Regions from separate parts of the Kitasatospora sp. NPDC092286 genome, predicted to be linked through region 3. Evidence: riboswitches for the same ligand, from Rfam matches in the RefSeq annotation. Region 3 holds a riboswitch; each other region holds the start of a gene.

Region 1 (9,653 bases), on a different contig from region 3:
GCCGGGAACCGCAGCGGCAGGAAGAGCAGCAGCGGGACGAGCGTGGTCACCCGGGCCCGCGGGTGGAGCCGCAGATAGCAGCCCAGCGCCGCCGAGATCGCCCCCGAGGCGCCGATCAGCACCGTGGTCGAGCCGGGCGAGTGCGCCTGGGCCAGTGCGAAGCCGTAGGTGGCCAGGCTGCCGGCCGCCAGATAGAAGACGGCGAAGCGGGCCCGGCCCATCCGCTTCTCCACGGTGGGGCCGAAGACGTAGAGGAAGAGCAGGTTGCCCAGCAGGTGCAGCCAGCCGGCGTGCAGGAAGAGCGCGCTGAGCACGGACAGGGCCGGGTGTTTGCCCGGGGTCGGGGCGGCCGGGCAGCCGGGCGCCGGGTCGGGGGCCTCGGCCAGCTGTCCGGCGGTCAGCGGGCGGCCGGCCAGCAGCTCGGCCGGTACCGCGCCCCAGCGCTGCTCGTACCGCTGCTCCGCGCAGACCCTGGCCTGGCCGCGGCCGTAGAGCGGGTTGAGCCCGGCGGCCGGGCCGAGCAGGAAGACCACCGTGTTGAGCGCGATCAGGGCGTAGGTGACGGCCGGGGCGGGCGCGGCCGGGGGCCCGCCGCGTGCGCCGGTGTGGTCGAGGACCGTGATCGCCATGCGGCCAAGCATCCCTCCGCCCGGCGCGGGCGACACCGCGCTGTACGGCAGGTGGGCTACCGTCCCGATCGCCGCGACCGGTGGTCGGGACGGTTGCCTCAGGCAATAGGCTTGGGGCGGGCATTCCCGCCTCCCGCCGCCGACGCCGGGGCTCCGGGGGGAGCGCCTGAGCCCACCCAGGGACCACCCGAGAGGACCCCCGATGACCGTCCCCGCCCTGACCGCTGAGACGCGCTGGCGCTGCACCCTGTGCGGCAACCTGACCCGCTTCGACGTGACCCGCTCCGCCCGGGTGACCGAGTACCTGCACTTCGACCTGGCCGGCGAGTCCAAGGTGGAGGAGACCGAGGTGCTCAGCGAGACCATCGAGTCGGTGCGCTGCCGCTGGTGCAACGCGGTGGACCAGGTCGAACTGGTGGCCCGTCCCGGGGCCGAGGCCGGAGAGGCCGCCGCTGAGCAGGGCTGACGCCCGGTCCGTGGGGTGGACGGTGCGCGGCCGTTCACCGCACGGGGACAATACAGACAGAACGCACGGAGCGTGACGACGAGGGCGACGGCCGCGGGCCGTACCCCGCTGGACGAGGATCGGAGCCGAGGACGTGGTGGACGCAGCGAAGGAGCCCGCCGGGCCGCAGGGGCGGCAGCCCGCTGTGGACGGGCAGGCGCCGGACGCGGCCGAGGCCGCCCCGTCCGGTACCGGGGCCCCCGCCGAGGAGTCGGGCGGTGACGAGCCGGCGGCAGACCGGGCCGTCGAGACGCTCGACCGGCCGCTGCCCGAGGGTGTGCGCCGCCGGGTGGTGGGCCTCGCCGCCGACGCGCTCGGGGGGCTGCCGCCCGCCGAACTGCCGCAGAGCCTGCGGCAGTACGCCAAGTTCACGCCGGCCCGGCGGGCCAAGTACGCGGCCACCGCGCTGGCCGCCGCACTGGAGTCGGAGCCGGCCTTCCGGCTCCGGATAGCGGAGCGGCTGCGGCTGGGCCAGCCGGACCTGGTGAAGGCGCTGGAGGCGGGCCATGTGCCCGGCGCCGCCGACCCGATGGACGTGGCGGCCGCCGCCTATCTGGTGCGGTCGGCGGGCTGGAGCCGGCTGGTCGCCGAGGCGGGGGAGCAGGCCGAGCGGGCCGGCGCCGAGGGCGCCGCCGCCGAGGCGGCCCGGCTGGCGGAGAAGCTGCAGGCGGAGCTGGCGGAGGTACGGGCCTCCGCCCGGGCGGACCTGGAGCGGCAGCGGGCCGAGTCGGAGGACGTCCGCAAGGAGGCCGAGTCGCTGCGCAAGAAGGTGCGGTCGCTGGAGAGCGACACCCGCCGGGCGCAGGCGGAGACCCGCCGGGTCACCGCCGAGCTGGAGGCGCTGAGGACGCAGGCGGCCGCCGAGCGCAGCGCGGGTGAGAGCGAGGCCCGGCGGCTGCGGCACCGGATCTCCGAACTGGAGACCGCCGCCGAGCAGGGCCGCCGTTCGGCCCGCGAGGGGCGCAGCGTCGAGGACATGCGGCTGCGGCTGCTGCTGGACACCGTGCTGCAGTCGGCGCAGGGCCTGCAGCGGGAGCTGGCGCTGCCGGTCTCCCAGATCCGCCCGGCGGACCTGGTGGAGGCGGTGGTGCCGGGCTCGGCCTCGCCGCACGACGTGGCCCGGCGCGGGCTGGCGGAGGACGATCCGGCGCTGCTGGACCAGCTGCTGGCGATCCCGCAGGTGCATCTGGTGGTGGACGGCTACAACGTGACCAAGACCGGTTATCCGGCGCTGCCGCTGGAGCAGCAGCGGATCCGGTTGCTGGGCGGGCTGGCGATGCTGGCCCAGCGCACCCAGGCGGAGGTCACCTGTGTGTTCGACGGGCAGGACCTGGACGTGCCGGTGATCATGGCGCCGCCGCGCGGGGTGCGGGTGCGCTTCAGCCGGACCGGGGAGACGGCGGACGAGCTGATCCGCCGTCTGGTGCGGGCCGAGCCGCAGGGCCGTCCGGTGGTGGTGGTCTCCACCGACCGGGAGGTCGCGGAGGGCGTGCGCAAGGCGGGCGCGCGCCCCGTCGCCTCCGTCCTGCTGCTGAACCGGCTGGCCCGGCCCTGATGCCGGAGGGACCGGAGTGACCGCTGGTCAGCGCCCGGTTTGCGGCAGTGTGTGGATCCCGTGAAGTCAGGCCGCCGGTGGAGGTTCACGCCATCGGGGGAGTGGCGGAAAGCGTGGATCTTCACTAGGGTCTGGCGTCAAACCTATTTTCCGGATCCTCACTCAAACGGGTGAGTCCGTTGGAAGAAGGAACCGATCACTTTGGCCTCCCACCGCCGTCCCAAGCAGCCGAGCCGCGCGCGGGTCTCCGTGCTCACCGCTGCCGCTGCGACCGCGGTCGCCCTCTCCGCCCAGGTCGGCGCCCACGCCGCGCCCTCCCCCAAGAAGGAGGACGTGAAGGCGCAGATCGACCAGCTGAACGAGGAGCAGGAGCAGGCGGCCGAGAAGTACAACGGCGCCAAGGAGCGGGCCGACCAGCTGCGCAAGCAGGCGGACCAGCTCCAGGACCAGGTGGCCCGCGGCCAGGACCAGATGACGCAGCTTCAGGCCGGGCTGGCCGAGGTGGCGGGCGAGCAGTACCGCACCGGCGGCATCGACCCGTCCGTGCAGCTGATGCTCTCCTCCGACCCGTCGGGTTACCTGGACAAGGCCTCCAGCGTCCAGCAGGCCAGCTCCAGCCAGTCCGAGGCGCTCAAGGGCCTGCAGGACCAGCAGCGCCGCCTGGACCAGCAGAAGGCCGAGGCGGCCGCCGTCCTCGCCTCCCTGGACAGCACCACCAAGGATCTGAACCAGGCCAAGGCGGACGTCAACCAGAAGCTCAAGGAGGCCCAGACGCTGCTGAACTCGCTCAGCGCGGCCGACCGGGCCGCCCTGAAGGCGCAGCAGCAGCAGGACGACCGGGCCTCGCGCGGCAGCGAGCGCACCGACCTGAGCAGCCTGCCGCAGGCCGGCGGGTACGCCGGGGTGGCCGTCGCCAAGGCGATGAGCAAGCAGGGCTCGCCGTACGTCTGGGGTGCCATCGGGCCGAGCACCTTCGACTGCTCCGGTCTGATGGTCTGGGCGTACAAGCAGGCCAATGTCTCGTTGCCGCGCACCTCGCAGGCGCAGGCCGGCGTCGGCACCCGGGTCCCCTCGCTGGACCAGGCGCAGCCCGGTGACCTGATCATCTACCGCGACGACCGCAGCCATGTCGCGATGTACATCGGCAACGGCATGGTGGTGCACGCGCCGCACACCGGTGACGTGGTGAAGGTGATGAAGGCCGACGCGATGAAGATCAACGCCATCCGCCGGGTCTGACGGTTCGTCGATTGGGGGCAGAAGCCCCCGATCCGGACATTCCCTGATAGGTCGACACGCCCGGCCGGGCCGGCCCACTGCTGTGATGTGGGACACGCCCCGGTCGGGCGCTCTCGACCCGCATTGTGAGTAATGATCAGCCCCGCGTGCGGTTGTGATCACATTCGGTCATATTCACAAATGAACTTGGGTATTCTTCCGTCTTTTTTCTGACAAGGATTTGAACGGATCACGGTTCTGTTACTAGGGTCATGCCTCGAACCACCGTGCAGTCGATCACCCATCCCGGGTGACGGCGGGGGTTACCGTCGAGTTCGTGAAGCAGCGGGGCAGGTGACTGCCCGACGGGGAGTCCAGCAGTCGGGGACGCTGTGGAGCGGAGCCGGGGAACCAAGTTCCTCCGGGGTGAATCGGCGCCAGGTCGACCGGTGGAACGGTCGGTGAGGCGCCGTAGGGCACGCTTCCGGCCCGAACCCGTCAGCTCACCCGGTAGGCGGACGTAGGAAGAAGGAGTCCGCCTTCGTGGCGTCCCATCGTCGTCCCAAGCCCGCCGGCCGTGCCCGCGTCTCCATCCTGACCGCGGCCGCCGCAGCGGCCGTGGCCCTCTCCGCGCAGTCGGGCGCGCACGCCGACCCGACGCCGACCAAGGATCAGGTCAAGGAGCAGGTCGACAAGCTCAACGAGCAGGCCGAGGTCGCCACCGAGCAGTACAACGGCGCCCAGGCCAAGCAGCAGGAGCTGCAGAAGCAGGTCGGCGAGCTCCAGGACAAGGTGGCCCGCCAGCAGTCGCAGGTGACCGATCTGCAGGGCGGCCTCGCCGAGATCGCCGGCGAGCAGTACCGCAACGGCGGCATATCGCCGACCGTTCAGCTGATGCTCTCCTCCAGCCCGGACAACTTCCTCACCCAGGCCGGCACCCTGACACAGGCCGGCAGCTCGCAGTCGGGCCAGCTGAAGGAGCTCCAGGAGCAGCAGCGCAGGCTCGACCAGGACCGCACCGAGGCCCAGAACAAGCTCGGCGAGCTGGAGGCCACCACCCAGCAGCTGAAGGCCTCCAAGGAGGAGATCCAGGGCAAGCTGGCCAAGGCCCAGGAACTGCTCAACACGCTGACCGAGCAGGAGCGCGAGGCGCTGCGCGCGGCCGAGGAGAAGGCCGCCGCCGAGGCCAAGGCCAAGGCGGACGCCGCCAAGGCGACCGCGAAGGCCGAGGCCGACCGGGCATCCCGCGACAACGGCCGCGGCGACCTGGGCACCCCGTCATCCTCGCCCGTCACCAAGCCGTCGGCGTCGTCCACGCCGTCCACGCCGTCCACGTCGTCCGCGCCCAGCGCCCCGGCCGCCAACGGCTCGCGGGCCGCCGCCGCGATCGCGGCCGCCGAGAGCAAGCTCGGCGCGCCGTACGTCTACGGCGCCACCGGCCCGAACTCCTTCGACTGCTCCGGCCTCACCAGCTGGGCGTACGCCCAGGCGAACGTGTCGCTGCCGCGCACCTCGCAGGCCCAGGCCAACGCCGGCACCCGGATCGGCTCGAACATCGCCAACGCCCAGCCCGGCGACCTGGTGATCTTCTACGGCGACAACCACCACGTGGGCATCTACGTCGGTGGCGGCCAGGTCATCCACGCGCCCAAGCCCGGCGCCTCGGTCCGCTACGAGTCGGCCTCCAACATGCCGGTCTCCACCATCGTGCGGCTCTGACCCCGAGTCAGGCTTTCGCAGGCCCGGTCTCCCTCGCGGGAGGCCGGGCCTGCGGCTTTTCCGGCCGGCCGGACGCCTGTCCGATTCAGGGTCAAATATTCGGGTTGGTAGGGGTTTGGACTCGCTCGCCCGGACTCGCTAACGTCTGCCACCGGACACCCGCTTCCAGAGCCGCCCGCACCGGAGCGGCCACAGGCCGGGACGCAGAATTGGAGCCGCAGTCGGATGGCCGTGCACCGCCGTTCCCCACAGTCGGGTGCGCACACCCTCGCCCGCGCGCTGGTGCTGACCGCGGCGGCCACCACCGTCCTGGGCGTGGCCGTGGGCGGCAGCGCCCATGCCGCCCCGGGCTCACCGGACGGGCCGCAGAACCGCAAGGACGTCAAGGTGCGGATCGACCAGCTGTACGACGAGGCCGAACAGGCGTCGGAGAAGTACAACGCGGCGCTGGACGCGCAGCAGCGGCTGCAGAGCGAGGCCGGCACGCTCCAGCAGCAGATCGCCGTCGGCCAGGACGAGCTCAACCGGCTGCGCGGCGACCTCGCCACCGTCGCCGGCGCCGAGTACCGGGCCGGCGGCCTGGCGCAGACCGTCCAGCTGATGCTCTCCACCGACCCCGAGGGCTATCTGTCCCGGGCGCGCTCCCTCGACCAGGCCGCCGAGCGGCAGAACGACACGCTGCACGAGGTGGTGTCGCGCCAGCGCCGGCTCGACCAGCGCCGGGCCGAGACCTCCGCCAAGCTCTCCGAACTGGAGCAGATCCGCCGTGCCCTCGCCGACAGCAAGCAACAGATCCAGCAGCGGCTGGCCGGGGCGCAGAAGCTGCTCAACGGTCTGAGCGCCACCGAGCGGGCCAGGATGGCGGCCCAGGACGCCCGGGAGGCCGAGCAGCGTGCCACCCGCGGTACCGACCGGCTCGACCTCGGGAGCGTCCCGCCCGCCTCGGAGCGCGGTGCCGCCGCGCTGGCCGCCGCCGTGAAGATGATCGGCTCGCCCTATGTGTACGGATCCGCCGGACCGCGAGCGTTCGACTGCTCCGGTCTGATGTACTGGAGCTGGCAGCAGGCCGGAGTGACCCTGCCGCGGACCTCGCAGGCCCAGGCGTTCGCCGGCCGGCGGGTCAGCCTCTCAGACGCGCGACCGGGAGACCTGGTGATCTTCTACCGGGACATGCACCACGTCGGCATGTACGCCGGCGGCGGGGTGATCGTGCACGCCCCCTACCCGGGTGCCAAGGTCCGCTTCGAGAGCGTCAGCGCGATGCCCGTCGCGGGGGTGGTCCGGCTCTGAGGCGGACCGGCCGGACCTCTGCCACCGACGCCGGAGCCCGCTGTGGCGTGCTGTCCCGGCGCGGTGCGCTGCTGCTCGCGGTGGGCGGACTGGCCCAGCTCTCGCTGCCCAGGGCCGCCCCGGCGGCGCCGGTCGCGGGCCGGGTGGCGGATGACGGGGCCGCGGTGGCGGCCCTGCTGACCGAGCGGGCCCAGGCGCTGGCGGGGTCGACGGGCCTGTCGTTGGTCGACCCGGGCTACCGGAACCTGGTGCTCGGCGCCGGTGCCGGGCCGGGCCGGCTCACCGCCGGGGCCGAACTGGCCGTCCGGGTGGCCGGCTACGACGACCAGCCGGTGGTGTACCCGCGCCGGCTCACCCTGCTGCGGACCGCGGCCGGCTGGCAGGTCGAGCGGGAGGAGAGCGCCGGCGGCCCGCCGCCGCTGTGGGACCTCGGCACCCTCCGGGCCGTACGGGGCGACCACTGCCTGGTGCTCGGTCTGGCCGACGGCCCCGATCCGGCGGAGCTCGCGGCCGTGGCGGACCGGGCCGTACCGGCGGTCAGCGCGGTCTGGGGCACCGGGTGGGCGGGCCGCCTGCTACTGGAACTGCCCGCCACCGAGGCCCAGTTCGTCCGGCTGCTGGAGGGCGAGCCGGCCGACTGGACGGGGATGGCGGCCGTCACCACCGCGGCGCCCGGGGCGCCCTGGCACACCCCGGCGGACCGGGTGCTGGTCAACCCCGGGGCGTACCAGCGGCTCAGCGACTTCGGCCGCCAGGTGGTCACCACCCATGAGGCGACGCATGTCGCGACCCGGGCGGAAACCCGGGCCTGGACGCCGCTCTGGCTCTCCGAGGGCGTCGCCGACTGGACCGGCTACCAGGGCTCCGGGCGCCTCCCGCGGCAGATCGCCCCCGAGCTGGCCCGTGACGTCGCCGCCGGGAAGGTGCCGGCCGCGCTGCCCGCCGACAGGGACTTCACCGCCGGCGCCACCGGCATCGCCCAGGCCTACGAACAGTCCTGGCTGGCCTGTGACCTGATCGCCCGCCGGTACGGGCCCGAGCGGCTGGTCGCGTTCTACCGGGCGGTCGGCGCGGCGGGCCCGGGCGCCGACCGGGACCAGCGGCTGGACCGGGTGCTCCGGGATCAACTGGGCCTCGGCCTGGCCGAGTTCACCGGGCTCTGGACGGCCGAGACGGTCCGGCTGCTGGAGCCCTAGCACTCGGGGCGTCCCGAGCCCCGCTAGCGCCGTTCGGCCCGTGCGCCGGGCCGGTCGATGCCGTCCAGCAGGTCCTGCTCGTACGCGATGCCGGGCCGCACCGGGTAGGAGGCGGTCGTCGGAAGGGGCACCGAGGAGGCCAGCACGACGGTGGGCGGCAGCTGCGCCGGACCGCGGGTGGAGCGCCAGAGCCGGACGCAGGAGAGCACCGTGGCGACCAGCAGCAGCAGGTTGCGCAGGGTCAGGACGGTGACCGCCAGCGGGTCGCTGCCGACCACCTCGGTGAACATCAGCGGGAACTCCAGCAGGGTCAGCGGAGTGGCGGCCAGGACCAGCAGCACCACCGGCCGCTGGCTGCTGCCGCGCACGGTCAGGCAGACCGCCGCCACGCCGACCAGCCAGACCAGGTACTGCGGGCTGATCACCCGGCTGGTCACGGTGAAGATCAGCAGCGCGGTCAGCGCGGCGTCGTACATGGTGGCCGCGTTGCGGCGCTTGGCGGTGAAACGCCAGAGCAGCAGCCAGGCGAAGCCCAGCACGGTACCGGCCATCATGACCTTGCCGACCACGTCCACCCACGGCCCGAGCATCTCGACCGAGCCGTAGTTCATCATCACCCGGCCGTCCCAGGCCCCCGCGATCCGGGCGAAGTGCAGCGGCAGCGCGCCGACCGACTCGACCTCGACGCCGCGGTCCTTCTGGAACGTCAGGAACTCGAACGCGCCGTTCATCCCGGCCGCGAGCAGGAAGCCCACCGCGACGGCGGTGGCCGCCGCGGTCGTCCAGGCCCGCCGGGTGCGCCGGCCGGACGGTGTGCCGATCAGGGCGAGCAGCGGCCAGATCTTGATGATCCCGCCCAGGCCCAGCAGCAGTCCGCCGATCGCCGGGCGGCGGATCAGCGCCAGCAGGCCGGCCACCGCGATCGCGGTCACCACCACGTCGTACCGGTTGTAGATCATCGGGCCGAGCAGCGGCACGCCGGCCATCCAGACCCAGGCGCCGGTCAGCGCCCGTCCCTTGCGCAGACCGGTCCGCACCAGCAGCGCCATCGCGACCGCGTCGGCGACCCCGCAGATCACCCAGAACGAGACCAGGTAGGACCAGGGCAGCAGCCCGGGCAGCAGGATGACCAGGGCGGCGCCGGGCGGGTACTGCCAGGTCACGTCGTCCAGCGGGAAGGTGCCGGTCTGCAGCACGCCGTACCAGCCGTGGTAGATCAGCCAGACGTCGGTGGTGATGTCCCCGCCGGCCATCTTCAGGACGCCGGTCATCAGCAGCACCAGCAGCGCCCGGGTGGCCAGCCAGCTCGCGCCGAGCGCGCAGAGCGCCCCGGCGCGCCCGGAGGGGCGCGCGGGTGCCTGCGGGGGCTCCTGGCGGACGGCCAGCGCCGTGCCGGGGCCTTCGGCGCCGCTGGGTGTACCGGACTCGGTGGCCGGGGCCAACTCCACTGCGCTCCCTCGTTCGTCTCGGACGTCCTACCGGAGGCGTCTCGCGACGGACGCCCGGGCCGTCGGTGGTGGGCACGGCGCGTTCGGCCGGGC
Region 2 (9,653 bases), on a different contig from region 3:
CCTGCCTCCCACTATCTCGGGCACCCCCACCCTCCCAAGGAGTTCTCATGCGGCGTGGCATCGCGGCCTCTGCCCTCGTTGTGGCCCTCGCGGTCTCGATGGCTGCCTGTGGCAGCAGCGGCTCCAGCTCGAACGGCAAGGCCGACGGGCCGGTCACCCTCACCTACTGGGACACGTCGAACGCCACCAACGAGGCGCCGAACTACCAGGAACTCGTCAAGAAGTTCGAGGCCGCCAACCCGACCGTCAAGGTCGACTTCGTCAACGTGCCGTTCGACCAGGCGCAGAACAAGCTCCAGACCGCCATGGGGGCCAAGGGCGCTCCGGACGTGTTCCGCTCCGAGGTCGGCTGGACCGCCGCCTTCGCCAAGGCCGGCTACCTGGAGCCGCTGGACGGCACCCCGGCCGCCGCCGACTCCGCCGCCTTCCAGCCCAGCCTGGTCCAGCAGGCCAAGTACGAGGGCAAGATCTACGGCGTCCCGCTGGTCACCGACACCCTGGGCCTGCTCTACAACAAGGAGCTGTTCACCAAGGCCGGTATCACCGAGGCCCCCAAGACCTGGGACGAGCTGAAGACCGCCGCCGCCGCCGTCAAGGAGAAGGCCGGCGTGGACGGCTTCTGGCTGAAGGCCGCCGACGGCTACTACGCGATGCCGTTCCTGTTCGGCGAGGGCACCGACACCGTCGACGCCGCCACCAAGAAGATCACCGTCGCGTCGCCCGAGGCCGTCAAGGGCATCGAGACCTACAAGTCGCTGTTCACCTCGCCCGGCACCGTCAAGGCCGACGTCACCACCGACGCCTACGCGCACATGATGGACGCCTTCAACAGCGGCAAGGTCGCGGCCATCATCCAGGGCCCCTGGGAGATCACCAACATCTACAAGGGCTCCGCGTTCGCCGACAAGACCAACCTCGGCATCGCCCCCGTCCCGGCCGGCTCCGCCGGCAAGGCCGGCGCCCCCACCGGCGGCCACAACATCTCCGTCTACGCCGGCGCCGACCAGGCCCACAAGGCCGCCGCCGAGAAGTTCGCCGCCTTCATGACCTCCGCCGAGAGCCAGGCGTTCATCGCGCAGAAGAACTCCACCCTGCCGACCCGCGCCGACGCCTTCACCCCCGAGGTCAAGGCCGACCCCGGCATCGCGGGCTTCCAGGCCGTGCTCGGCAGCGCCAAGCCGCGCCCCGAACTGCCCGAGTACAGCTCGCTGTTCGCCTCGCTCGGTACCAACCTCGGCAAGGTGGCCCAGGGCACCGGCACCCAGGACGGCCTGAACACCGTCGCCACCGACTACGCCAAGCTCCTCCCGGGCTTCGCCAAGTAGTCCGGGGGCTTCCCCGACAAGCCCCCGTCGTCCGGCCCGCCGCGCTCCCTCCCGGCGGGCCGGACGGCCAGCTCCGTACCAGCAGTCGCCGAAGCGGGCGGCGGACCTCCTGAGAAGGTGTCAATCGATGTCAGTCGCCGTGCAGGGCGCCACCGGCAAGGGCAGCCGGGAGCGCGATTCGCGTCCGGGCCCGATGGAGCGGCTCAAGCGCTCCTACGCCAAGCACTGGTACGCCTACGCGATGATCACGCCGGTGGTGCTGGTGCTCGGCGTGCTGGTGCTCTACCCGCTCGCCGAGGGCATCTGGCTCACCCTCACCGACGCCAACAGCCTCAACGCCGCCCGCAAGATCGGCGTCAACGAGATCCCGGCCAGCTACAAGTTCGTCGGCTTCGACAACTACGCCGACATCCTCTGGGGCCCCGGCTCGTACGACCGCTTCTGGTCGCACTTCGTCTGGACCATCACCTGGACGGCGCTCTGCGTCTTCCTGCACTACACCATCGGCCTGGGCCTGGCCCTGCTGCTCAACCAGAAGCTGCGCGGCCGCGCCGTCTACCGGATGCTGCTCATTCTGCCGTGGGCCGTGCCGACCTTCGTCACCGTCTTCTCCTGGCGGCTGATGCTCGCCGACGGCGGCGCCGTCAACGGGCTGCTCTCCTCCCTGCACCTGCCCGAACCCGGCTGGCTGGACGACCCGCTGGCACAGAAGGCCGCCGCGATCCTGGTCAACACCTGGGTCGGCGTGCCGTTCATGATGATCTCGCTGCTCGGCGGCCTGCAGTCGATCCCGGCCGAGCTGTACGAGGCCGCCGAGATGGACGGCGCCACCCCCTGGCAGCGCTTCCGGTACGTCACCCTGCCCGGGCTGCGCACCGTCTCCTCCACCGTCGTCCTGCTCGGCGTGATCTGGACGTTCAACCAGTTCGCGGTCATCTTCCTGCTGTTCGGCACCAGCGGAGCGCCCGACGCCCAGCTGCTCGTCACCTGGGCCTACCGCCTCGGCTTCGGCCAGCAGCCCCGGGACTACGCGCAGTCCGCCGCCTACGGCGTGATCCTGCTCTCCATCCTGATCGTCTTCACCGCCTTCTACCGGCGCTGGCTCGCCCGCAACGAGCAGGCCAACGGCTGACGCCCCGCAACCCCAGCGACCACGAAGGCAGGTACCCCCGATGAGCACCACCACCGACCGACCCACCGTCCGCACCGCGGGCGCGGCCACCCCGGCCGCCAAGCCGGCCCGGGTCCGCCGCCGCGGCGAGGCGAGCCCGCTGGTCAAGACGCTGTCGCACGGCACGCTGATCCTGGCCAGCCTGATCGCGCTCTTCCCGGTGGCGTGGATCCTCTACGTCTCGCTCGGCCCCGACAAGACGGACTACCTCCACCCCGGCGAGATCTTCGACAAGATGACGCTGTCGAACTACCACACGGTGCTGTTCGACACCGACTTCTTCACCTGGTTCGGCAACGCGTTCCTGGTCTCCGGGGTCACCACGGTCTTCGGCGTGCTGATCGCCGCCACCACCGGCTACGCCGTCTCCCGGATGCGCTTCCCCGGCCACAAGCCGCTGATGTGGTCGCTGCTGGTCACCCAGATGTTCCCGATCGCGGTGCTGATCGTGCCGATGTACACGATCCTCTCCGACCTCGGCCTGCTGGACAGCTACCTCGGACTGATCCTGGTCTACTCGACCACCACCGTCCCGTACTGCGCCTGGCTGCTCAAGGGCTACTTCGACACCATCCCGGTGGAGATCGACGAGGCCGGGCGGGTCGACGGGCTCAGCCCGTTCGGCACCTTCTGGCGGCTGGTGCTGCCGCTCGCCCGGCCGGGCCTGGCGGTGGCGGCGTTCTACTCCTTCCTGACCGCCTGGGCCGAGGTGGCCTTCGCCTCCACCTTCATGCTCAGCTCCGACAAGTACACCCTCGCCGTCGGCCTGCAGACCTTCGTCAGCGAGCACGACGCCCAGTGGAACCTGATGGCGGCGACCGCGGTCCTGATCGCGATCCCCTCCTCGGCCCTCTTCTACCTGGTGCAGCGTCACCTGGTCACCGGTCTCACGGCCGGCGCCTCCAAGTCCTGACCGCTGCCGTATCCACCGCCTAGTCCCCAAGGGATACCGTCCATGACCCAGAACCTGGCCGACACCTCCCGGCCCGCCGCCGACGCCACCGCTCACGAGGCGAGCACCGGCGCGTCCAGAGACTGGTGGCGGGACGCGGTCATCTACCAGGTGTACCCGCGCAGCTTCGCCGACTCCAACGGCGACGGCATGGGCGACCTGCCCGGCATCCGCAGCCGCCTGCCCTACCTGCGCGACCTCGGCGTGGACGCGGTCTGGCTCTCGCCGTTCTACGCCTCGCCGCAGGCCGACGCCGGTTACGACGTGGCCGACTACCGCGCGGTGGACCCGATGTTCGGCACCCTGCTGGACGCCGACGCGCTGATCCGCGACGCCCACGAGCTGGGCCTGCGGATCATCGTGGACCTCGTCCCCAACCACTCCTCCGACCAGCACGAGTGGTTCCAGCGGGCGCTGCGCGACGGCCCCGCCTCGCCGCTGCGCGAGCGCTACCACTTCCGTCCGGGCAAGGGAGAGAACGGCGAACTGCCGCCCAACGACTGGGAGTCCATCTTCGGCGGCCCGGCCTGGACCCGCTCGGAGAACCCGGACGGCACCCCGGGCGACTGGTACCTGCACCTGTTCGCCCCCGAGCAGCCCGACTTCAACTGGGAGAACACGGCCGTCGCCGACGAGTTCCGCTCGATCCTGCGGTTCTGGCTGGACATGGGCGTCGACGGCTTCCGGATCGACGTCGCCCACGGCCTGGTCAAGGCCCCCGGCCTGCCCGACCTCGGCGGCGCCGACCAGCTCAAGCTGCTCGGCAACGACGTCATGCCGTTCTTCGACCAGGACGGCGTGCACGAGATCTACCGCAGCTGGCGGACCATCCTGGACGAGTACCCGGGCGAGCGGATCGGCGTCGCCGAGGCCTGGACCCCGACCGTCCAGCGCACCGCCAACTACGTCCGCCCCGACGAACTGCACCAGGCCTTCAACTTCCAGTACCTGGGCACCTCCTGGGACGCCGCCGAGCTGCGCGAGGTGATCGACCTCTCGCTCGACTCGATGCGCCCGGTGGAGGCCCCCACCACCTGGGTGCTCTCCAACCACGACGTCACCCGGCACGCCACCCGCTTCGCCAACCCGCCGGGCCTGGGCACCCAGATCCGCACCGCCGGCGACCGCGGCCTCGGCCTGCGCCGCGCCCGTGCCGCCACCCTGCTGATGCTCGCGCTGCCCGGCTCCGCGTACATCTACCAGGGTGAGGAGCTCGGCCTGCCGGACGTCACGGACCTGCCCGACGAGGTCCGCCAGGACCCGTCGTTCTTCCGTCAGGCGGGCCAGGACGGCTACCGCGACGGCTGCCGGGTGCCGATCCCGTGGTCCGGCACCGAGGCCCCGTACGGCTTCGGCCCGACCGCCGGCGGCCCGAGCTGGCTGCCCCAGCCCGCCGAGTGGGCCGCGCTCAGCGTCGAGGCGCAGACCGGTGACCCGACGTCCACCCTGGAGCTGTACCGCAGTGCGCTGGCCGTCCGGCGTGCGCAGCCCGGGCTGGGCGCCGGCACCGAGGTCGAGTGGCTGGACGGCCCCGAGGGCACCCTGACGTTCCGCCGCGGCTCGTTCGTGTGCACGGTGAACACCACCGACCAGCCGGTCCGGATAGCCGTGCCCGGCCGGCTGCTGCTCGCCTCCGCCGACCTGGAGGTGGACGGCGGCGAGACCGTGCTGGCCCCGGACAGCACCGGCTGGTGGGCGGTCTGACGTGGTTGCAATAGGCTCTGGGACCGTGACTACGGCGCGACTCTCAGACATCGCGGCGCAGGCGGGGGTCAGCGAAGCCACCGTCTCCCGCGTACTCAACGGCAAGGCGAACGTCTCCGCCGCCACCCGGCAGACCGTGCTGGCGGCGCTGGACGTGCTCGGCTACGAGCGGCCGACCCGCCTGCGCCAGCGCAGCGCCGGACTGATCGGGCTGATCACCCCGGAGCTGAGCAACCCGATCTTCCCCGCGCTGGCCCAGGTGATCGAGCAGGTGCTGAGCCGGCACGGCTACACGCCGGTGCTCTGCACCCAGACGCCCGGCGGCTCGACCGAGGACGAACTGGTCGAGATGCTGGTCGACCGGGGCGTGGCGGGCATCGTCTTCGTCTCCGGCCTGCACGCCGACACCACCGCCGACCACGACCGGTACGCCCGGCTGGCCGGCCGGCAGGTGCCGTTCGTGCTGATCAACGGCTACAGCGAGAAGATCGACGCGCCGTTCATCTCGCCGGACGACCGGGCCGCGATGTGGATGGCCGTCCAGCACCTGGCCGAACTCGGCCACGAGCGGATCGGTCTGGCGGTCGGGCAGCGGCGGTACGTACCGGTGCTGCGCAAGATCGAGGGCTTCACGGCGGCCATGCGGGCGGTGCTCGGCAAGACCCAGGAGGAGGCCGAGGACCTCGTCCACCACACGCTGTTCAGCGTGGAGGGCGGGCACGCGGCGGCCGGCGCGCTGCTCGACAAGGGCTGCACGGCGATCGTTTGCGGCAGCGACATGATGGCGCTCGGCGCGATCCGCGCGGTGCGTCAGCGGGGCCTGGCCGTCCCGCAGGACGTCTCGGTGGTCGGCTTCGACGACTCGCCGCTGATCGCCTTCACCGAGCCGCCGCTCACCACCATCCGCCAGCCGGTCGAGGCGATGGCCACCGCCGCCGTCGACGCCCTGCTGGAGGAGGTCGGTGCGAACGCCGCCCAGCGCGGGGAGTTCATGTTCCAGCCGGAGCTGGTGATGCGCGGCTCCACCGGGGCCTGCCCGCGGTGAACCGGTGCCGGGGCCGCGCTCAGCCCTCCTGGACGGTGGGGCGCTCCTGGTTCACCCGCTGTCCGTCGGCGGCGTCGCCGGTCCGGGTCCCGGTGTGCCGGCCCCGGGCGAGGTGGTCGCGCGGGACCAGTTCGACGGCGTCCTGCGGGTTCGTGGTGCCGGAGAGCGTCATCGCGTCGATGGCGAGATCGGCGTCGAGCGTGACGGTGACCTGGGCCATGTGACTCCTCCTCGGGTACGGAGCAGCAGCATGCCCTGCCGGCGCCCGCGTTGACCACCGGTGGCCCCGCCGGTACCCGGCCGGTGCGCGACGGCCGGGGGAGACAGGCCGAGGCCCCCGGGGAGAGCGACCAGACTCTCCCCGGGGGCCTCGGGGTCGGGGGCGTGCCGGGCACGCCCGGCGGGTCAGACCCGGCCGGCGAAGTCCGGGGCCCAGTTGGCGACGGTCTGGGTCCGCACGCCCGAGCTCGGGTTGGCGGCCTCGACGTACTTCCCGCCGCCGATGTAGATCGCGACGTGGTAGACGCCGGAGTCCTTGCCGTTGTTGGACCAGAACAGCAGGTCGCCCGGGAGCAGGCTGTCCAGCGAGACGTGGGTGCTGGCGGCGGCCTGGTCGGCGGCGACGCGCGGGACGGAGACGCCCGCGGCGCGCAGCGCGGCCTGGGTCAGACCGGAGCAGTCCCAGCCGCCGTTGCCGGTGCCGCCGTAGATGTAGGCCTGACCGACCTTCGACTGGGCGAAGGAGACGGCGGCGGCCATGCTGCCGGTGGCGGTCTGCGCCGGGGCCTGGGTCTGCGCCGGGGCGGCGGGCTTGGCGACCGGCTTGGCGGCGGGCTTGGCGGCGGGGGCCTGCGCGGCCGGCTTGCCGGTGGAGGCGCCGGTGGCGCCCTGGCCGGACTGCTGGGCCTGGCCGCCCTTGCCCAGGGCGAGCTGCTGGCCCGGGTAGATGACGTGCGGACCCTGGGTCAGGGTGCCGCGGTTCAGCTCGTACAGCCGCTCCCAGCCGCCCTGGACGTTGTTCTTGTCGGCGATGGAGGAGAGCCAGTCGCCCGCGATGACGGTGTAGTCGGTCGGCTGGGCCTGGCTGCCGCCCTTGGCCTGGGCGGAGTCGGCGGGGGCCTGGCTCTTCGCCGGGGCCGGGGTCTGCGCGGGGGCCTGCGGGGCGGGCTTCGGCGCGGGGGTGGCGGCCGGCTTCGCGGCGGCCGAGGTGTCGACGGCGGCCGGGGTGCCGCCCTTGGTCAGGCCGGCCTGGACGGAGCAGACAGGCCAGGCGCCGGGGCCCTGCGAGGCGAGGACCTTCTCGGCGACCGCGATCTGCTGGTCCTTGGTGGCCTGGTGGGCCTGCGGGGCGTACGCGGTACCGCCGAAGGCGGCCCAGGCGCTGGAGGTGAACTGCAGGCCGCCGTAGAAGCCGTTGCCGGTGTTGATGGCCCAGTTGCCACCGCTCTCGCACTGGGCGACCTTGTCCCAGGTGGCGACCGGGGCGGCGGAGGCGGTGCCGGTGGTGAGGCACGGGACGGTCAGGCCGACACCCGCGACGCCGACGGCGGCGATCAGGCGGCGGGCGCGACGGGGCAGACTGGTGCCGTTGACGGGCAGCATGAAGACGCGATCCTCTCCCACGCCTGCGAGGTGAGCTGTCGGATTCGGGCTGGAGTTGCCCGGCCGCGCCTTGGCGCGGCTTCACCCCTAGCCCTGAACCGGTTTCGGGAACCGGTCCGGGGCGACTTACCTGTGGGTCCCCCGCTCCTGCCGTGGTGCGTTTCTGCGCTGCCAGCACAACCGACGGCAGGACTCGGCGTTGCGGATGGGCTGGGTTCGTGTAGCCACGAACGGGGAGCACGTTAAGCAGACTCCCGTTCAAACCGCAAACATGTGTGATGCCCGTCACGGTTTACGGGTGAGGGGTTGATTGGCTGTCCATCATGATCAGAAATGACCGATTTTCGGCAACGCCCCTGCGGCCGGACCCAACTGCCTGTGCTTCAGGACGTCAGTACCGACGCGGCCGTCCGGCGGGAGGGCTGCGCGGTGATGGCCAAGGACGAGGACCCGCGTGCCGGGCGCCCGACCGTCAGGCCTCGGGGGGTGCACCGCCGGGCAAAACGCCACAGAGTGGACATATCGCCCGAACGGCCCCGAACTCCCGTACGCCGCCGGACGATGCGGCGCTGGCCGGCGGTCGGCACGGTGTTCGCCGCGGTCGGCGGCGAGGAGATCCTGCGGCGCTCGCTGACCGGGCGGACGCAGCCCGTCGCGGCCACCGGCATGCCCGGTATGCCCGTGGCCCCGGACGGCCCCACCGACGCCGCCGCGGCCCCCGCCGAGGGCGCGGGCATGGACCACCGGCCCGCCGGGCCGCCGCCCGTCGGCACCTCCGGGGCCGGGCCCGCCGCCGCACCGACCGTCGACCTGGCCGGCCGCCGCTGGTCCGACCCGGCCGGCTGGGGCGGTGCGGTACCCGGCCCGCGGAGCGCCGTCCGGATCGCCGACCGGGTGCTCCTCGACACCGATGCCACCGTGGGCTCGCCGCTGGTCGAGCCGACCGGCGCACTCACCTTCGCCGCCGACCGCACCCTCACCCTCGCCTCGGACGGCAACGTCGAGATCCGCGGCACCCTGGCACTCGCCCCCGAGGGCGCCGCCGTGCACACCGTCCGCTTCCCGTCCGTGGACGAGCGGCGCTTCCAGGGCGACGGCGCCAAGGTGGTCGACACCGACACCGACACCGACACCGGGCTCTGGGTGACCGGCGCCGGCTGCCTGCGGCTGGACGGCGCGGCCAAGACCGCCTGGGTCCGTGCCGACCGCGAGCTGCGGGCCGGTGACACCTCCATCGGCCTGGCCGCCGAGCCCACCGGCCGGCTGCCCGGCGACGAACTGGCCGTCACCCCGACCGGCCCGCCCGACGCCGAGGACTTCTCCGCCCGCTACGACCTGGTCACCGTCCGGTCCGTCAGCGGATCCACCGTCACCCTGGACTCCCCGCTGAGGTACGCCCACCCCCGGGTGACCGCCGGAGGGGGCGTCACCGTCGGCGCCGAACTGCTCAACGTGACCTGCGGCGTCCGGGTCGAGGGCACCGCGAAGGGCCGCGCGCACGTCCACGTCACCGGCTCCCGGCACGCCGACGTACGGCACGCCGCACTGCGCTGGGTGGGTCCGCGCGCCGACACCGAGGAGACCTGGAAGGGCCAGGACGGCACCGTCCCCGTCACCGCGCCCGTGCTCGGCCGGTACGGGCTGCACTTCCACATGCTCGGCGACACCACCCGGGGCACCGTCGTCGAGGGCGTGGTGGTCCGCGACGCGGGCAGCCACGCCTTCGTGCCGCACGCCAGCCACGGCATCACCTTCCGCAGCTGCGTCAGCCACGACACCTGGGAGGACGCCGCCTGGTGGGACGGCCCGCCGGACACCCGTACCCCGCAGCGCCCGTCCGACGACATCGTCCAC
Region 3 (9,653 bases):
TCGGCGGCGGACTGGTGATCTCCGGCGCCTCGGCGGTGCTCGGCGGCGCGCTGGGCTTCCTGTTCGGGGTACCCCGGGTGCGGGGCGGGACCGGAGCGGGCGAGCCGCAGGGCTCCTACGCGCCGAACACCAATCTGGAGCAGGTCTCGGACTGGCTGACCAAGGTGCTGCTCGGCGTCGGGCTGACCCAGCTGGGCTCGCTCGGCGAGCGGCTGCACCAGGTCGGTACGGCGCTGGCGCCCGCGCTGGGCGGCGAGCAGGGCGCGGTGCCGTTCGCGGCGGCGCTGGTCCTGTACTTCCTGGTGCTCGGCTTCCCGGCCGGCTGGCTGGTGACGCGGTTGACGCTGCCGCAGGTGCTCTCCGACGCCGATCAGGCGCTGGACCTCTTCCTGGCCGGCCAGGACCGGGACCGCCGGGGCGACAAGGTCGGCGCGGACGATCTGCGGGTACGGGCGATGCAGCACCTGGGGCTGCTGGGCGGCAGCGCGGACCAGGGCGACCGGCTGAGCCGGCAGCTGCCGGCCGGCGCGGCGGCCGGGCCGGAGAACGTGGTGGCCGAGGTCCGCTCGACGGCGCGGCGCTCGGCGCTGACGGCGGACCAGGTGCGGGAGCTGTTCGCGGACGGCTCCGAGGCCCAGCGGCTGCAGGCCCTGGCGCTGATGCAGGGCGACCCCGCGCTGGCCGACCTGCCGAGCGTGCTGGACGCGATCGAGCGGCCGCGCTCCGGTTTCGAGCAGTACCACGCGCTGCTGGCGGCCCGCGGCCTGCTCTCCCGGCTGCCCGCCGCCGGGGCACAGCGGCTGCGCGACGCGGTGGCCGGGCGGCTGGTGGCACCGGACGGCATCCCGTACGGGTCGGACCGCAGCTGGCTGGCGGAGAAGATACTGTCCCGCCTGGAGTCCGCGGTGTTCCTCCCCCAGCAGGCCGGCCCGGCGGAGCGGTCGCAGGCCCGGCAGGATCCGTAGCGAACGCCGCCGGACGGTGATCAGACGGTGAAGCGCAGTTCGGGGCGGTCCCAGCCGATCGGGGGGCGGGCGGGGAAGGTGCCGACGCGTTCGGCGCCCATCCTTCGGTAGAACTGCTCGGCGGGCGGGTGGGAGACCACGCGAACGCCGGTCACGCCCGCCTCCCGGGCGCGGCCGAGCATGTGCCCGATGAGCACCCGCCCGATGCCGAGGCCCTGCGCCTCGTCGGCGACGAACATCAGGTCCAGCTCCGGCGGGTCGAGGATCAGTGCGTAGAAGCCGAGCAGCCGGTCGCCCTGGGCGCCCGCGGCGAGGAAGACCTCGTGCTGGGCGAGGTACTCGGGCGTCACCCGGTAGCCGGCGATCATCGCGGCGTACTCGCCGTGATAGGTGCTGGAGGCCTGGATCAGCCCGGTGAGCCGCTCGGCGTCCGCCGCCCCGGCCCGCTTGATCATCGTCTCGGTCATGGCGATGAGTATAGGACCGAAGGCCACTACTGACCATTACCTTCCCTGGTCACGGCGCCTGCGGTGATCTGCCGCCCGCAGGACGAGGACACGCCGGGTGAGGCCGTCCCCGGGGCGCGGGAAGCGGTCGATCTCACTGCTGATCCGGCGCTCACCGAGGGCGTGGCGCAGGGCGTCGAGGTGGGGGCAGCGGCGGCCGCGGCCGTCGTGCAGGGGGTGGACCCGGACTTCGCCGTCGGGCGCGGTCACCCGGACCAGTTCGGTCAGCGCGGCCACCTGCCGAGCGGGGCCGAAGCGTTCGGGGTAGGCGAAGAGCAGGTACCCGCTGAGGGTGAGGGCGAAGGTGCCGTCCGTGAAGGGCAGCCGGGGCAGTTCGGCGGCCACGTACTGCTGCGGGTGGGCGGCGGCGTCGGCGGTGAACAGCCGGCAGGCCCGGTCCCAGCTGCGCAGATAGCGGTCGTACGGGCGGTGGAGCGGCCTCGGGTACAGCTCGGGGCGGGCGGCCATCGCGGCGGCCATCGACGCCCGGGCGGCCCGGGCGGCCGCCGCGACCTCGGGGCCGGGCCGGGCGTACGCCGGGTCGGCGGCGATCACCCGGCAGCCCAGCCCGCGAGCCTCGGCGGCCAGACCGGAGGCGCCACCGGGGCAGTCGAGCAGCGGCCCGGGGAGGGCGGCGAGCCGGGCTCGGGTGAGGCCGAAGAGCCCGCAGTACTCGTCCAGCGGGCGGGAGGTGATCAGGATTCCGGCGGCGGCGGGGTCGGTGGACCTCCGCGGGTCGGCGAGGTCGGCCGGGTCGGGGAGCTCGGCGGCGGCCACCCGGCCATCCGAACACGGCCCGGCCCCGTCCGCATCCGGGGGACCGGGCACGAACGGGGCCGGGCGGCTCCGGGGTGGCGGCAGCGGGCCGGGCGGCCTGCCGGCGAGGCGGGCTCAGCGGCCGAGCAGGCCCCGGACGGCGAGCCGGTTGACGTTGGTCAGGCCGCGCACCAGCTGCGGGGTGAGGAAGACGAACAGCAGCCCGAGCAGCGAGACCCCGGCGATCTGCAGCGGCGACTGGACGTAGTAGACGTGCTCGACGCCGTGGCTGTCGTAGAAGTTGAAAAGCCGGTAGCCGGGCCAGTCGGTGTAGGTCGGGAAGACCCAGTGGTAGAGCGGGTAGAGCGTCAGGGACCAGCCGACCAGCAGGAACACCAGCGACATCGTGAAGCTGAAGACCGCCCACGGCAGCATCACCACCTGGTACAGCACGGCCTTCCACCCGGCCGCGTCCGCCAGCCGCGCGGTGACGGCGCCCCAGCTGCCCGGCCGGGCACGCCGCACCGGCGCCGGGCCCGGCACGTCCAGGGCCAGCATGCTGAGCGTCCGGGCCCGCTCCAGCCGGCCGAAGCCGCGGGCGCCGCTGGTCAGCGCGGCCAGCACCGGCAGGCCGAGGACGGTGACGAAGGTTCCCAGGCCCAGGGCGAAGAGCGTGACGGCGAAGGCGAAGCCCACGATGGCGACCGGCAGTCCGCTGAGCGTGAAGCCGATCTCCTTGTAGGTGTAGGAGGAGAACGGCGCCCGCCAGACGTACGGCGGCTCCTCGGTCCGGCGGGCCCGGGCGGGCCGGTGCTTCGGGTCGGCCTCGTCGGTGCCGTAGGTCCCGTAGGTGTCGCCGGAACCGTGGGAGTCGCGGCTGTCCTCGCGGTCGTACGCACCGCGCTGCATGCTGTGGCTGCTGCTCATGGCCGGGCCTCGGTCCTCGGTTCTGTGGTGGGGGCGTGTCCTGCTGACTCCTCAACCCTGTCAAAGCGCGGGCCCGGTGGACATCCGGCCCCCCGCCGAACAAGGGGTGGGGTTAACCCCCCGCCCGCTGCCCCGCCCCGGTCCCGGCCCCCGCCCACTCGTCCGCCGGCAGGGAGTACTGGAAGGAGTCGTACCAGGTGTCCCGCAGGTGGAGGTCGTGCCGGATCCGGCCCTCCAGCTGGAACCCGGCCCGGGTGAGCACCCGGCTGGAGGCGGTGTTGTCGACGTCGACCCGGGCGGCCAGCCGGTGCACGCCGAGCGTCCCGAACGCGAGGTCGCAGAGCAGCCCGGTGATCTCGCCCGCGTAGCCGTGACCCCAGGTGTCGGGGCGCAGCGCGTAGCCGAGGACTGCGGAGCGGTGCTCCCCGAGGGTGAGGGCGGCGCTGCCGATCGGGGCGCCCCCGTCGGCGGGGTCGGCGGAGTCGGTGCCGTCCGCGCGCAGGGTGACGGCGAGCCGGTAGACCGTGCGTTCGTCCCGCAGGGCCTCCTCCAGGTACTGCGCCACCTGATCGGCACAGCTCTCCCGGTCGTACGGTCCGAAGGGGAGGTGGCGGGTGGCGACCGGGTCGCCGAAGACGGCGTACAGCGCGTCGATGTCGCCCGGGGTGTGGTGGAACTCGCGAATGGCCAGCCGGGGGCCGGTGAGTCGTACGGGGACCATGTCCGTCGACCCTACTCCGGCCCGGTCCGTCCGGTGGGCGGCCAGCGGCTACCGTCGAGGCTATGGAAGACGAAGACCTGCGGCTCGCCCCGCGCACCAAGGCCGCCGAACTGCTCGCCTGGGCGGAGGCGGAGGGCCGCGCGCCGGTGGCCGAGGAACCGCTGCGGACGGTGCTGGCGCTGCTGGAGCTGGGCGAGGGCAGGATGCACGACGGCTGGCCGGAGCTGACCTCGAACGCCGTGGAGCAGTTGCTCGTCGAGCGGCTCTACCTGTACGTCCAGCCCGCGCCGGAGGAGGATCCGCTGGCGTACGGCGAGGCGGTGCGGCTGCTGATCGACCGCCAGCGGGCGGCGAAGCGGCTGAACGCCAAGCGGCAGGAGCGGCTGCACGCGGAGGCCGAGTGGCAGGGCGAGGTGGCGGCCGGCCTGCTGCGGCGGGCGGACCTGGTGACCTGGCCCCGGCTGTACACGCTGCTGCTGCACGCCTACGGGGTGGACGTCGCGGACGAGGCGGCGGTGCGGGCCTGGCTGGAGGGGTTCCGGGAGCTGGCGGAGGAGGACCGGCTGGCCGCGTTCGCGGCGCTGGAGCCGGCCGGCTGGGTGGACGAGACGGCCGGTGAGGGCTGGGGCCCGGCCCGGGTGCTCACGGTCGGGATGGCCACCGACGGCGCCCGGCGGCTGCTGGAGCAGGGCCTGATGCGGCGCAGCTACCGCAACCTGGCGGAGCTGACCGCGCTCGGCCGGCCGATGCCGGACGAGCTGACCGGGGACTTCGGGGCGTTCGAGGAGGCGGCCGCCGAGGCGGCGCTGGAGCTGGCCGGCCGGTGGACGGTGCCGGGGCTGCCGCGGCTGCTGGTGGCGGAGTTCCCGGACCTGGCGCCGGAGCCGGGGCAGGAGGAGATCGACGCGTACCTGGCCGGGCTGCCCGACGGGGCCTGAGCCCTCCGGGTCCTGGAACGCGGAGGTGCCCCGGCCGCTGCTCGGACCGGGGCGCCTCCGGGGCGTCAGGGGGTGATGCCGCGCTGCTCGAACCAGGTCTCCGGGTCGACCGGGGCCCCGCCGCCGGGGCGGACCTCCAGGTGCAGGTGCGGGCCGGTGACGTTGCCGGTGGCGCCGACCTTGCCGATCTGCTGGCCGGGGACGACCTTGCCGGTGCCCTTGATGATCGAGGAGAGGTGGCAGTACCAGATCTCGGTGCCGTCGGGCAGCGTCTCGACGATCCGGTAGCCGTACGAGCCGGACCAGCCGGCCGAGGTGATGGTGCCCTGGCCGACGGCGTAGACCGGGGTACCGGTGGAGGCCGCGAAGTCCAGGCCGGTGTGCAGGTGGGCCCAGTAGGAGGCGCTCTGGCCGTAGTGGGCGGAGAGGTTGTAGTCGCGCACCGGCAGGTTGATGGCGGCGAGCTTGGCCCTCTCGGCCTCCTCGGCGGCCCGCTTGGCCTCCGCCTGCTGGGCGGCGCGCTTGGCCTCGGCCTCCTGGGCGGCCTGGACGCGGGCGTTCTCCTCGGCGGCGGTGCGCTGGCTGTCGGCCTGCTGCTGGATGCGGGCGGCGAGCGCGAGGCCGGGGTCGGCGGAGAGGGCGACCGGGGTCTCGTCCGGGGCCTCGATGGCCGGCGCGGCGGCCGGGGTGGCGGAGGCGAAGCCGGTGGCGCCGAGGGTGGCGGCCACGGCGGTGACGCCGAGCAGTGGAGCGGTGCCGCGGGCCTGGCGCGGCATCCGGTGCCGGTTGGCGTCGGCGGGCTGCGGGCCGGTCTCGTCCGCGGGGCCGCCGTAGCCGCCCTCGTGGGCGGCGGGCCGCGGGTGGTCGAGCAGCTGGGTGCCGGCGGCGGAGCCGGGCAGGTGTGCCGGAGAGTACGTCGACGCCACGGAGGCGCGCTCCTTTCCTTCCTTCGCGCCTACCGGGTTAGCTGACGGGTTCGGAGCAGGAAGGTCTCCTACGGCTGGGCCTGGGCCCGGCCGATTCACCCCAAGGAACGTGGTTCCCCGGCTCCCTGACCTGCCCGGAGGCGGGTCGTCGGGATTAGGCGACGGCGCACGGTGCCGTCTGGGTACGGCGTTGACAACCGCGCTGCGTTATCAAACGTTAATCCTAGGCGCCCCTGATTCCAAGCCATCCGTTCGGGACAACCGGATACAGCACGGGCACCACGCGACCCGATGGGCGTTTTGGGACGATTGACGACAACTGACACTACCGAACGTGATTGGACGTCAACGAACGACCCCCCATTTGAGTAGTTCTACTCATGTGCGTCCGCTCGGGGCGCCGCCATCCTGACGCCATGAACGCACCGATGCAGTCCCGCACCACGGCCGCATACCACGTCCAGGCCGTGCTCTCCTTCGCCCTGTCCGCCGCCGCCCTCGCGATCGGGATCGCCTACCTCCCGGTCGGGGGGTGGACCAGGGCCTTCCTCGGACTCGGCCTGCTCTACACCGTCACCTCCTCGTTCACCCTGGCCAAGGTGGTCCGGGACAAGCAGGAGACCAGCGAGATCGTCACCCGGGTGGACCAGGCCCGGCTGGAGAAGCTGCTCAGCGAGCACGACCCGTTCAAGGTGGAAGGGATCTGAGCGGGCACCACGGAACGGGCACCTCCGAAGCCGTCGCACATCGATAGCTTGACGGCTAAGGCTATTAGCCGTAGCTTTATGGCTATCGGCAGCACCGCCGATGACACGCCCCGGCGGCCCGAGGAGACCCACGATGTCCGGCATCACCACCCCCACCACCCAGTACCTCGACGTCCCCGGCGGCCGGCTGGCCTTCGACGACACCGGGCGGGGCGACGGCACCCCGGTCGTCCTGCTCCCCGGGATGCTCGACAGCCGGGCCGCGTACCGGCACCTGCGACCGCTGCTGGTGGCCGCCGGCCGCCGGGTGATCACCATGGACCTGCGCGGCTTCGGCGAGTCCTCGATCGCCTGGGACGACTACTCGCCCGCCGCGGTCGCCACCGACGTCATCGCCCTGCTCGACCACCTCGGCATCCGGAGCGCCGTGCTGGCCGGCAACTCGTACACCGGCGCCACCGTGGTCAAGGCCGCCGGGGACGCACCCGAGCGGGTCGCCGGGATCGTCCTGCTGAACGCCTTCGTCGAGAACCCGCCGCCGAACCTGCTGCAGCGCGCCGTGTTCGGCCTGATGGGCCCGCTGCTGACCTACGTCCCCGCCTCCTGGGGCCTCTACCACCGCAAGATGGCGTTCCCGACCGCCAAGCCGGCCGACTTCGACGCCTACGTGGACGGCCTGGTCGCCGCGCTGCGCACGCCCGGCCGCCGGACCGCCGTCCGGGGCCAGCTCCGCGGGGACTCGTCGCCGGTCGGCTGGACCGCCGCGGTGCGGTGCCCGGCGCTGGTCGTGATGGGCGCCAAGGACCCCGACTTCCCGAACCCGGAGCTGGTCGCCGACCGGCAGACGGCCGCGCTCGGGGCCCGCAAGGTGATGATCGAGGGCGCCGGGCACTACCCGATGGCCGACCACCCGCAGGCCACCGCCGACGCGCTGCTGCCCTTCCTCGCCGAACTCTCCTGAGCCCCGGCCCCCGCACCACACGCCCCTGCCCCGCCCCACGAACCCCCGGAGACCGCGCATGCCCCGAGTAGGACTGACCCCCGACCAGGTCGTCGGCCACGCCCTCGCCCTCATCGACGAGCAGGGCCCCGAGGCCCTCACCCTGGCCGCCGTCGCCGGCCGGGCCGGCGTGGCCACCCCCTCGCTGTACAAGCACGTCAGCGGCGGCCTCGCCGAGCTGCGCCGGCTGGTCGCCGTCCGGGTCACCGAGGAACTGGCCGACCGCCTCGCCGAGGCCGCCCTCGGCCGCGGCGGCGACGACGCGGTGGCCGCCGTCCTGCGGGCCTACCACGCCTACGCCACCGAGCATCCGCACCGCTACAACGCGCTGCCGCAGGCCCCCCGGCCGGACGACGACCTGACCCGGGCGGCCGGCCGGCTGGTCGGGGTGATCGTCGCGGTGCTCCGCGAGTACGGGCTGGACGGCCCCGAGGCGATCCACGCCGCCCGCACCGTCCGCTCGGTGGCCCATGGCTTCGCCTCGCTCTCCATCGGCGGTGGCTTCCAGCTCGCGGAGGACCTCTCGGTCACCCAGGACCGTCTGATCGCGGTCCTCACCAGCGGCCTCCGCGACTGGCCGAAGGCCTGACGGGGCCGTCCGCGCGGGGGGCGGACGGCCCCCGCTCCGCGCCACCCCCGACCCGCCCGTTCGCACCCGCACGATGCCCCGGCCCGCGCCCAGCCCGTACCCAGCCCGCGCCCAGCCGGTCCCGTCCGACCGCCCCGCACCGCCCCGCACCGCCCGCCACCTGGCCGATCGGGCCCGAAGGACGTCTGATTGACGCCGTATTGACGGGATATTGACGAGATCCAGTCACTTGGCGAGATCCGTTCACACCTTCGTAGGATCATCACCCTAGAATTCGCGGCGTGACGATGACTCAGTGGTGTGCAACGGCAACCGGCGTAATCGCCGCCCTCGCCCTCGTGGCCGCCGCCCGCTACCGCGCGGTCTCCGCCACCCAGCGCCGCCGCGCCGACCAGCAGCGGCGCGACATCGCCCGGCTGGCGGAGCGGCTCGACGCCGAACTGTCCCGGCGCGGCTCCGAACTGGCCGCCGTCCAGCAGGAGCAGGAGCTCAACGCCTCCACCCAGCGGGCCTTCCTCAGCGTGGCCCGCCGGATCCTCGTCATGGCCCACGACCAGCAGGCCCTGCTGGACGAGATGGAGCGCACCCACGACGACCCGGCGCTGCTGGAAGGCCTGCTCAAGGCGGACCACGCCGCCGCCCAACAGGCCCGGCTCGCCCAGACGCTGGCCGTCCTCTGCGGCGCCAGGGCCGGACGGCACTGGCCCGAGCCCGTCTCCCTGGAGGACGTGGTGCGCGGCGCCCAGTCGCGCATCCTGCCCTTCCAGCGGGTGGTGGTCCGCAGCCGGATCGAGACCGCCGTGGTCGGCGCCGCCGCCGAGGCGCTGATCCACGCCGTGGCCGAGCTGCTGGACAACGCCACCCGCTACTCCCCGCCCAGCACCCAGGTGTTCGTCACCCTCATGCCGGTGCACAACGGCGCCGTCGTCGAGATCGACGACGGCGGCGTCGGCATGCCCGAGCAGGCCGTCGCCAAGGCGGCCTCCGCCCTGGCCGGCGGCACCTCGCTGGAGGTCTCCCGCCTCGGCGAGGTACCGCAGTTGGGTCTCGCGGCGGTCGGCCGGCTCGCCGAGCAGTACGGCTTCCGGGTCACCCTCAGCTCGGCGCCGTCACCGTACGGCGGGGTGCGGGTGGTGGTGCTGCTGCCGAACGCGCTGCTCACCGAACCGCTGCCGCCGACCGTCCCGGGCCTGGGCCCGGACGACCGGGCGTTCACGGCCGGCCCCCGCCAGGCCGTACCTCCCCCGTACCCGTACCCGTCCGTGCACGGCTCCGGGCACGGCTCCGGGCACGGCTCCGGGCACCCGCTACTGGAGACCCCGCCGGCCGGTCCGCTCCCCGAGGCCGGTCCCACCCCGCCGCCCCTGCCCCGCCGGAGCCACCGGCGCGACCGCGGCAACCGCACCGCCCAGGGCACCGCCCCCACGCCCCCGCCCACGCCTCCGTACCGCTCGGCCCGGGAGGCGCAGGCGTTCATGGCGATGTTCCAGGCCGGCACCGCCAGCGGCCGCTCGGCGGTCCAGGCCCGGGTCCAGGCCCAGGCACAGCCCGACCCTTCCCTTCCCGTTTCCCCCCGACTTCCCCAGCGCTCCGGAGAGTTCCATGACCACCACCCCTG

Evidence for each region. Region 3 has a riboswitch for cyclic di-AMP ahead of ACIQIB_RS34985 (M23 family metallopeptidase). Riboswitches for the same ligand answer to the same signal wherever they lie in the genome.
Region 1: it holds a riboswitch for cyclic di-AMP, as region 3 does, so the genes downstream of both, ACIQIB_RS29080 (NlpC/P60 family protein) here and ACIQIB_RS34985 (M23 family metallopeptidase) in region 3, are expected to answer to the same signal.
Region 2: it holds a riboswitch for cyclic di-AMP, as region 3 does, so the genes downstream of both, ACIQIB_RS04545 (transglycosylase family protein) here and ACIQIB_RS34985 (M23 family metallopeptidase) in region 3, are expected to answer to the same signal.

The regions. Positions count from the first base shown of each region.
Region 1 covers NZ_JBIVRD010000034.1:77,971-87,623, reverse strand. Annotated here, with positions in the region: gene ACIQIB_RS29100 (rhomboid family intramembrane serine protease) at 1-629, opposite strand, end outside; gene ACIQIB_RS29095 (hypothetical protein) at 832-1,095, shown strand; gene ACIQIB_RS29090 (NYN domain-containing protein) at 1,280-2,689, shown strand; gene ACIQIB_RS29085 (NlpC/P60 family protein) at 2,891-3,928, shown strand; cyclic di-AMP (ydaO/yuaA leader) riboswitch at 4,286-4,440, shown strand; gene ACIQIB_RS29080 (NlpC/P60 family protein) at 4,451-5,626, shown strand; gene ACIQIB_RS29075 (NlpC/P60 family protein) at 5,852-6,916, shown strand; gene ACIQIB_RS29070 (hypothetical protein) at 6,964-8,112, shown strand; gene ACIQIB_RS29065 (glycosyltransferase 87 family protein) at 8,136-9,560, opposite strand.
Region 2 covers NZ_JBIVRD010000002.1:400,682-410,334, forward strand. Annotated here, with positions in the region: gene ACIQIB_RS04515 (extracellular solute-binding protein) at 48-1,325, shown strand; gene ACIQIB_RS04520 (sugar ABC transporter permease) at 1,453-2,457, shown strand; gene ACIQIB_RS04525 (sugar ABC transporter permease) at 2,498-3,409, shown strand; gene ACIQIB_RS04530 (glycoside hydrolase family 13 protein) at 3,452-5,152, shown strand; gene ACIQIB_RS04535 (LacI family DNA-binding transcriptional regulator) at 5,178-6,197, shown strand; gene ACIQIB_RS04540 (hypothetical protein) at 6,217-6,417, opposite strand; gene ACIQIB_RS04545 (transglycosylase family protein) at 6,603-7,820, opposite strand; cyclic di-AMP (ydaO/yuaA leader) riboswitch at 7,807-7,977, opposite strand; gene ACIQIB_RS04550 (hypothetical protein) at 8,361-9,653, shown strand, end outside.
Region 3 covers NZ_JBIVRD010000052.1:20,678-30,330, forward strand. Annotated here, with positions in the region: gene ACIQIB_RS34955 (hypothetical protein) at 1-965, shown strand, start outside; gene ACIQIB_RS34960 (GNAT family N-acetyltransferase) at 986-1,432, opposite strand; gene ACIQIB_RS34965 (hypothetical protein) at 1,469-2,248, opposite strand; gene ACIQIB_RS34970 (sensor domain-containing protein) at 2,363-3,154, opposite strand; gene ACIQIB_RS34975 (GNAT family N-acetyltransferase) at 3,267-3,875, opposite strand; gene ACIQIB_RS34980 (hypothetical protein) at 3,938-4,813, shown strand; gene ACIQIB_RS34985 (M23 family metallopeptidase) at 4,879-5,739, opposite strand; cyclic di-AMP (ydaO/yuaA leader) riboswitch at 5,752-5,910, opposite strand; gene ACIQIB_RS34990 (YiaA/YiaB family inner membrane protein) at 6,156-6,446, shown strand; gene ACIQIB_RS34995 (alpha/beta fold hydrolase) at 6,580-7,407, shown strand; gene ACIQIB_RS35000 (TetR/AcrR family transcriptional regulator) at 7,466-8,035, shown strand; gene ACIQIB_RS35005 (sensor histidine kinase) at 8,323-9,653, shown strand, end outside; gene ACIQIB_RS35010 (roadblock/LC7 domain-containing protein) at 9,638-9,653, shown strand, end outside.